2 regions of the Streptomyces sp. NPDC059008 genome follow, and region 2 is predicted to be linked to the other one. Evidence: riboswitches for the same ligand, from Rfam matches in the RefSeq annotation. Region 2 holds a riboswitch; the other holds the start of a gene.
What was found. A riboswitch is a leader RNA that binds a small molecule or an ion and turns the genes downstream of it on or off. The one in region 2 is predicted to bind glycine.

Region 1: linked by a shared signal. The riboswitch ahead of gcvT (glycine cleavage system aminomethyltransferase GcvT) and the one ahead of gcvP (aminomethyl-transferring glycine dehydrogenase) in region 2 are both predicted to bind glycine.

What each region holds. Positions count from the first base shown of each region.
Region 1 is NZ_JBHYJC010000014.1:66,588-69,990, reverse strand. It holds gene gcvH (glycine cleavage system protein GcvH) at 20-397, opposite strand; gene gcvT (glycine cleavage system aminomethyltransferase GcvT) at 528-1,655, opposite strand; glycine riboswitch at 1,808-1,903, opposite strand; gene ACFWZH_RS18905 (AAA family ATPase) at 2,127-2,855, shown strand; gene ACFWZH_RS18900 (enhanced serine sensitivity protein SseB) at 2,966-3,403, shown strand, end outside.
Region 2 is NZ_JBHYJC010000085.1:2,822-6,224, forward strand. It holds gene gcvP (aminomethyl-transferring glycine dehydrogenase) at 1-1,422, opposite strand, end outside; glycine riboswitch at 1,612-1,709, opposite strand; gene ACFWZH_RS38720 (PRC-barrel domain-containing protein) at 1,824-2,228, shown strand; gene ACFWZH_RS38725 (DNA polymerase IV) at 2,117-3,403, opposite strand, start outside.

The DNA.
Region 1 (3,403 bases), on a different contig from region 2:
TGGGGAGAGGGGTCCGGGATCAGCCGGCGGCGAAGGCGGTGTACTCGTCGGCCGAGAGCAGGTCCTCCGGCTCGCCGCTGACCTTCACCTTGAACAGCCAACCGCCCTCGAACGGGGCGGAGTTCACCAGCGAGGGGTCGCCGACGACATCCTCGTTGATCTCGACGATCTCGCCGTCCACGGGCGAGTAGAGATCGCTGACGGACTTGGTCGACTCCAGCTCACCGCAGGACTCGCCCGCCGTGACCGTCGAGCCGACCGCGGGAAGCTCCACGAAGACCACATCGCCGAGCGCGTTGGCCGCGTGCTCGGTGATACCGACCGTCGAGACGCCCTCCACGGCGTCCGTCAGCCACTCGTGCTCCTTGCTGTAGCGCAGCTGCTGGGGGTTGCTCATGGCTCGATTCTCCTGTACGCGAGGGTGTGATCGTGCATGGGGGCGCCTCCCCGGGCGAAGTCCGGGGGAGGGTCTTGCACAGTGAGACACGCGGGCGCGCGCCACTGCCGTGCCTGCCGTGGGCGAACCGCTACTTCTGCCGCTTGTAGAAGGGCAGCGCGGTGACCTCGTACGGCTCATGGCTTCCACGGATGTCCACGCAGACACCCTCGGTGCCCGGTGTGGCGTAGGCCGCGTCGACGTAGGCGATGGCGATCGGCTTGCCGAGCGTGGGGGAGGGGGCCCCGGAGGTGACCTCGCCGATGACCGTGCCGTCGGCCGTGACGACCGGGTATCCGGCGCGCGGAACCCGGCGGCCCTCGGCGATCAGGCCGACCAGCTTGCGCGGCGGGTCGGTCTCGGCGCGCTCGGCGGCCGCCGCCAGCGCGGCGCGGCCCACGAAGTCGCCGTTGTTGGTGGTCTTCTCGAACTTCACGACCCGGCCCAGGCCCGCGTCGAACGGCGTGGTGGCGGTGGTCAGCTCGTGCCCGTACAGCGGCATGCCCGCCTCCAGGCGCAGCGTGTCGCGGCAGGACAGACCGCAGGGCACCAGACCGGCGTCCTTGCCGGCCGCGGCCAGCGCCTCCCACAGGGCCACCGCGTCCGCCGGTCGCACGAACAGCTCGAAGCCGTCCTCGCCGGTGTATCCCGTACGGGCGATCAGCGCGTCGACGCCGGCGACCGTGCCGGGCAGCCCGGCGTAGTACTTCAGGCCGTCCAGATCGGCGTCGGTCAGCGCCTTGAGGATCCCCGGGGACTGCGGGCCCTGCACCGCGAGCAGTGCGTAGGCGTCCCGGTCGTCGCGGATCGCGGCGTCGAAGCCGCCCGCTCGCGCGCTCAGCGCGTCCAGCACCACCTGGGCGTTGGAGGCGTTGGCGACGACCATGTACTCCTGGTCGGCGAGCCGGTAGACGATCAGGTCGTCCAGGATGCCGCCGCCGTCCTCGCAGATCATGGTGTAGCGGGCGCGGCCGGTACTGACGCCGCCGATGTTGCCGACCAGCGCGTAGTCGAGGAGGTCGGCGGCCTGCGGGCCGGTGACGGTGATCTCACCCATGTGGGAGAGGTCGAAGAGACCGGCGCGGGTGCGGACGGCGACGTGTTCGTCGCGCTCGCTGCCGTAGCGCAGCGGCATGTCCCAGCCGGCGAAGTCGGTCATGGTCGCGCCGAGCGCGCGGTGGGTGGCGTCCAGCGCGGTGCGGCGGGGGGCATCTGTCATGGTTCTGGGCTCCCAGGCATGGGTGACAAGACGTTCTCCCCATCTGTCATCGGAACCTGAGAGGTTCACCGGGATCCCGCGAACGGACCCGGTTTGCACCTTGGGTGGAGCCGCCCCATGCAACCGGGCAGTGGCTCGCTTTTCAGATCTGCCTCGCCCGCGCGGTATAGGGGCCTGAGAGATTCAAGGGAGGACTTGCTCCTTCGGCGCCCCGCCGTGGCGGCCGGGGACTCTCCCGCGCGGATTCAAGCGGCCGGTATGGAGTTGGCGGTGCACGGACGAGCTTCAGACGTGCACGTGGCGGCCACATCATTACACGGGAACGCCGGATCGAGGAGCCCCGGTCGCCGCCCGGTCCAGGAGCGGGCCCGCCACGCCGACAGATCGGACAATCGCCTTGATGGCCATTACCTTTTCTTGACACTCTGCGGGTAAGGGACGGACTCGGACCGGAACTGGACGGGGAGGGCGATCACGGTGCACAGGGAAGCGGCATTCGCGGCCACTTCAGGGGTCGTGCCCCCGGGCGCGCCGGTGGCGGCACCTGCCGCCGCGCCCCCGGCCCGGCGCGCGGCGCGGTCCGTCGTGCGGCCGGGGCGCGGTACTCGGGTGATGGACCTGCGCGGCCGCAGGCGTGCCCGCGGCACCGCGGAGCTGCGGTTCGCCGCCGGCGACCTGGTGGTGGTCTCCGGACTGCCGGGCAGCGGCAAGAGCACCCTGATGCACCGGGTGGTGCCGTCGTCGGACGGCCGCGGCACCGTGGTGCACCGCATCGATTCGCAGGACGTCCGCGAGCGCTGGGCGCGCGGCAGGCTGCGCCGGCTGCCGTACGGGCTGTACCGCCCGCTGGTGCGGGCCGCGCACTATCTCGCGCTGGGCCGTGCGCTCGCGTCGGGGGACAGCGTGGTGGTGCACGACTGCGGAACGCTGGCCTGGGTGCGCCGCTGGGTCGCCCGGTCGGCGGCGCGCGGCGGGCGCGGGCTGCATCTGGTGCTGCTCGACGTGCCGCCGGAGGTGGCGCGGTCCGGCCAGGAGGCGCGCGGGCGCGGGGTGTCGGGGTACGCCTTCGCGCGGCACCGCAGGGCGGTGGGCCGGCTGGTCGGCGCGGCGGAGACGGCCGGGCCGCCGAAGGGGTTCAGCTCGGTGGTCCTGCTGGACCGGCGGGCGGCGAGCGCACTGAAGACGGTCGCCTTCCACTGAGCGGACTGCGGCTTCCGGGCGTGCCGTACCCCGCCCCCGTATGAACCGCCTGCGGTATTTCTCGTCTAGGGTCGATGGGCGATGGGCGTGGTCGGAACGGGTGGGTACGGATGAGTCTTTCGGAGCAGGGGATACCGCAGCTGGCGTGGCCGGCGAACGAGCTCGAAGAGGTGCTCGCCGCGTCGGTCGGGCATCCGGGCGCCGGCGGCCGGATCGTCGAGGTACTGGGCCGCAGCCGGGTGTGGGTGCCGCTGCCCAACGGCGGTGGCCCGGAGAGCGCGGGCCCGGGCGCCCGCGGCCTGGACCTGCCCACCGTCGAGATCGGCGGGGTGGCCCATGTCCCGGTCTACAGCTCCGAGCAGGAGTTCCTGCGGGTGGTCGGCTCGCACATGTCCTTCACCGTCGCCCCGGCCGGGGAGTTCGCCCGCGGGCTGCCGCCGAGGATCGGGATCGCGGTCAACCCGGACGGCACGGTCGGGGTTCCGCTGCCGCCGCCCGCGGTGGCCGAGCTGTGCCGGCAAGGTCGCCACGGTGGCGAGGGGCTGCCG
Region 2 (3,403 bases):
GTAGTCGTCCGTGCGCAGCAGCTCCTGCGGCAGCGCTTCGGCGGCCGCCGCGTCCAGCTGCTCGACGTCGCCCCGCACGCCGAAGGCGCCCCAGACACCGGCCAGCTGCGCACGCCCGGTGGTCTCGTCGCAGGCGATGCCGACCAGGTCGGCGTCGACCTGGCGGAGGTTGACGCCGGCCTCTCGGGCGGCGGCGACGACCTCGGCGGCCCGGCCGGGCACCCGCGCGGTCAGGGTGTCGAAGTACGCACCGTGCACGATCTCCACCCCGCCCGCCCGCAGGCCCTCGGCGAGGACGGCGGCGTAGCGGTGGGTGCGCCGGGCGATGGTCCGCAGGCCCTCGGGGCCGTGGTAGACGGCGTACATCCCGGCCATGACGGCGAGCAGCACCTGCGCGGTGCAGATGTTGCTGGTGGCCTTCTCACGGCGGATGTGCTGCTCGCGGGTCTGCAGGGCGAGGCGGTAGGCCTTGTTGCCATCGGCGTCGACGGAGACGCCCACCAGGCGGCCGGGCAGGCTGCGGGCGAACTGGTCGCGAACGGCCATGAAGCCGGCGTGCGGCCCGCCGAAGCCCATCGGGACGCCGAAGCGCTGGGTGGTGCCGACCGCGATGTCCGCGCCGAGCTCGCCGGGCGAGGTCAGCAGCGTCAGGGCGAGCAGATCGGCGGCCACGGTGACGATCGCGCCGAGCCCGTGGGCCTGCTCGATGAGGGCACGGGGGTCGCGCACCGCGCCGGAGGCGCCGGGGTACTGCAGCAGCACGCCGAAGACGCCCCGCTCGGCGATCTCGGCGGGGATGCCGTCGGACAGGTCCGCGACGACGACCTCGACGCCGGTGGGCTCGGCGCGGGTCTGGATCACGGCGACGGTCTGCGGCAGGCAGTCGGCGTCGACCAGGAAGACGCCCTGCTTGACCTTGCCGACGCGGCGGGAGAGCGCCATCGCCTCGGCGGCGGCGGTGCCCTCGTCCAGCAGGGAGGCGCCGGAGGTGGGCAGTCCGGTCAGTTCCGCGACCATGGTCTGGAAGTTCAGCAGCGCCTCGAGGCGGCCCTGCGAGATCTCCGGCTGGTAGGGCGTGTACGCCGTGTACCAGGCCGGGTTCTCCATGACGTTGCGCAGGATCACCGGCGGGGTGAACGTGCCGTAGTAGCCCAGGCCGATCATGGAGGACAGCACCTGGTTGCGCTCCGCCAGGCCGCGCAGCTCCTGGAGGACCTCGGCCTCGGTACGGCCCTGCGGCAGGCCGAGCGCCTCCGCGCTCTTGATCACATCAGGTACGGCGGTGGCCGTGAGCTCGTCCAGCGACCCGAAGCCGACGTGCGCGAGCATCTTCGCCTGCGCCTCGTGGTCGGGGCCGATGTGCCGGCGCTCGAACGGAATGCCTTGTTCGAGCTCGGTCAGGGAGATGCGATTGGTGGTCATCTGCGGGGGCCTCCTGGTCAATACGACCTACGAGGGGCACCACGGCGCGGGTGCCCGGACGGCCTCCCCCTCTGTCATCTCAACCTGAGAGCTTCACCGGCCCGCGCGAGGCGGCCCGGCTTTCACCGTCGGTGAGGAAGGGTTCCGGCGCTGTGCTCGTCCGTGGCCCGCCCTGCTTTCCAGAGTGACCTCGTCCATGCGGTACGTGTGCCTGAGAGATTCCGGGGAGGATTTGCTCCTTCGGCGCCCTGGTCGCGAACGACAAAGGACTCTCCCGCATGGGTTCTGCGGCCATTGGCCAGCCTACCAGCGCACCACTCGAAGGATCCTTCGAGTGGCCGGGGCATGAAATGTGCCGTTTGGTAGTTGTCACAGGGCAGTTGCGACCAATTGGAGGGGTTGTGCAAACCGATATCGATCCCCGGAGCCTGATCGGCCGCAAAGCGTTCGACCGGAACGGCGCGAAAATAGGCACGATCGACGAGGTCTACCTCGACGACGCGACGGGGGAACCGGAGTGGGCGGCGGTGCGCACCGGGCTCTTCAGCCGGGATGCGTTCGTCCCCCTTGAACCCAGCAAGATGGTCGGCGAGGGCCTGCACATCCCCTACGACCGCAAGCTGATCAAGGACGCCCCGGACTTCGGCGTGGGCCGCCATCTCTCCCCTGAGCAGGAGCTCCAGCTCTACCACCACTACCGGCTGGATATCTCCTCACCGGAACCCGGTCCGGCGTCCCCCGGCAAGGAAGACGGCTCCGACGGCCCGGACAAGGACTTCGGCAAGATCGCCGGCTCGGAGGACTGACCTCCTTCCGGCCCGCCGCCCACCAGCGGCAACGGCTCACCCGGCCGCAGCGCCGGGTCCTCGACGGCAAAGGTCCGCACCCTCCCCGGTGCGGACCACGGCGTCTCGAAGCGCACGGTCACCCTCCCCACGCCGCTTCCCTGCACCCATCCGGCGCCGAACTCCTCGTGCACCACGTCCAGCCCCGGATGCCAGCGTCTCGGCCGCTCCTCCTCCGGCTCCCCGCCCCCGGCCTCCTCCCCGCCCGGCTCCGCCGCCGCCCTCGCCAGCTCCCCGGCCTCCCGCTCCGTCGCCAGCTGGGCGAACAGATCCTCCTGCGTGAAGTCGGCCAGCCCGCTGACCCCTACACCCAGCAGCCGCACCCCGCCGGTGGTGTCCACGGTCTCCAGCAGCCGCACCGCGGCCTCCCGTACGACCCCGGGATCGTCGGTGGGCCCGCGGAGCGTCTCGGAGCGGGTCAGCGTCGAGAAGTCGTAGTTCCGCACCTTGATCACCACCGTGCGCCCGGAGCGCCCGGCCGCCCGCAGCCGCTGGACGCAACGGTCGGCCAACCGCAGCATCTCGTTCCGCACCCGCGTCCGGTCGGTCAGATCGACCTCGAAGGTGTCCTCGACCGAAATGGACTTGGCGTCCCGCTCGGCCACCACGGGGCGGTCGTCCTGGCCCAGCGCCATCGCGTACAGCCCCGCGCCGTGCGCCCTGCCCAGGAGCCGCACCAGCTCCGCCTCGCCGGCCTCGGCGGTCTCCGCGACGGTGTGGATCCCGGCCCGGCGCAGCGTCTCAGCCGTCGCGGGCCCCACGCCGGGCAGCGTCCGCACCGTCATGGGGCCCAGCAGCTCCCGCTCCGTACCGGGCTCGATGACGACCAGGCCGTCCGGCTTCGCCGCCTCGGAAGCGATCTTCGCCAGCATCTTGGCGCCCGCGAGCCCCACCGAACCGGTCAGCCCCGTCGCGGACCTGATGTCGCGCCGCAGCCGCTCCCCCACCGCGCGTACGGCGGCCGTCTCAGCCGGCACCCCGCCCGCTTCCAGATCCACGAACGCCTCGTCCAGGCTCAGCGGCTCGACGAGCGGTGACAGCTCGTGCAGCAGCTCCATGACCGTGTCACTCACCTGGCGGTACAGGCCGAAACGAGGGCTGAGATACGCGGCATTGGGGCACAGCCGGCGCGCCTG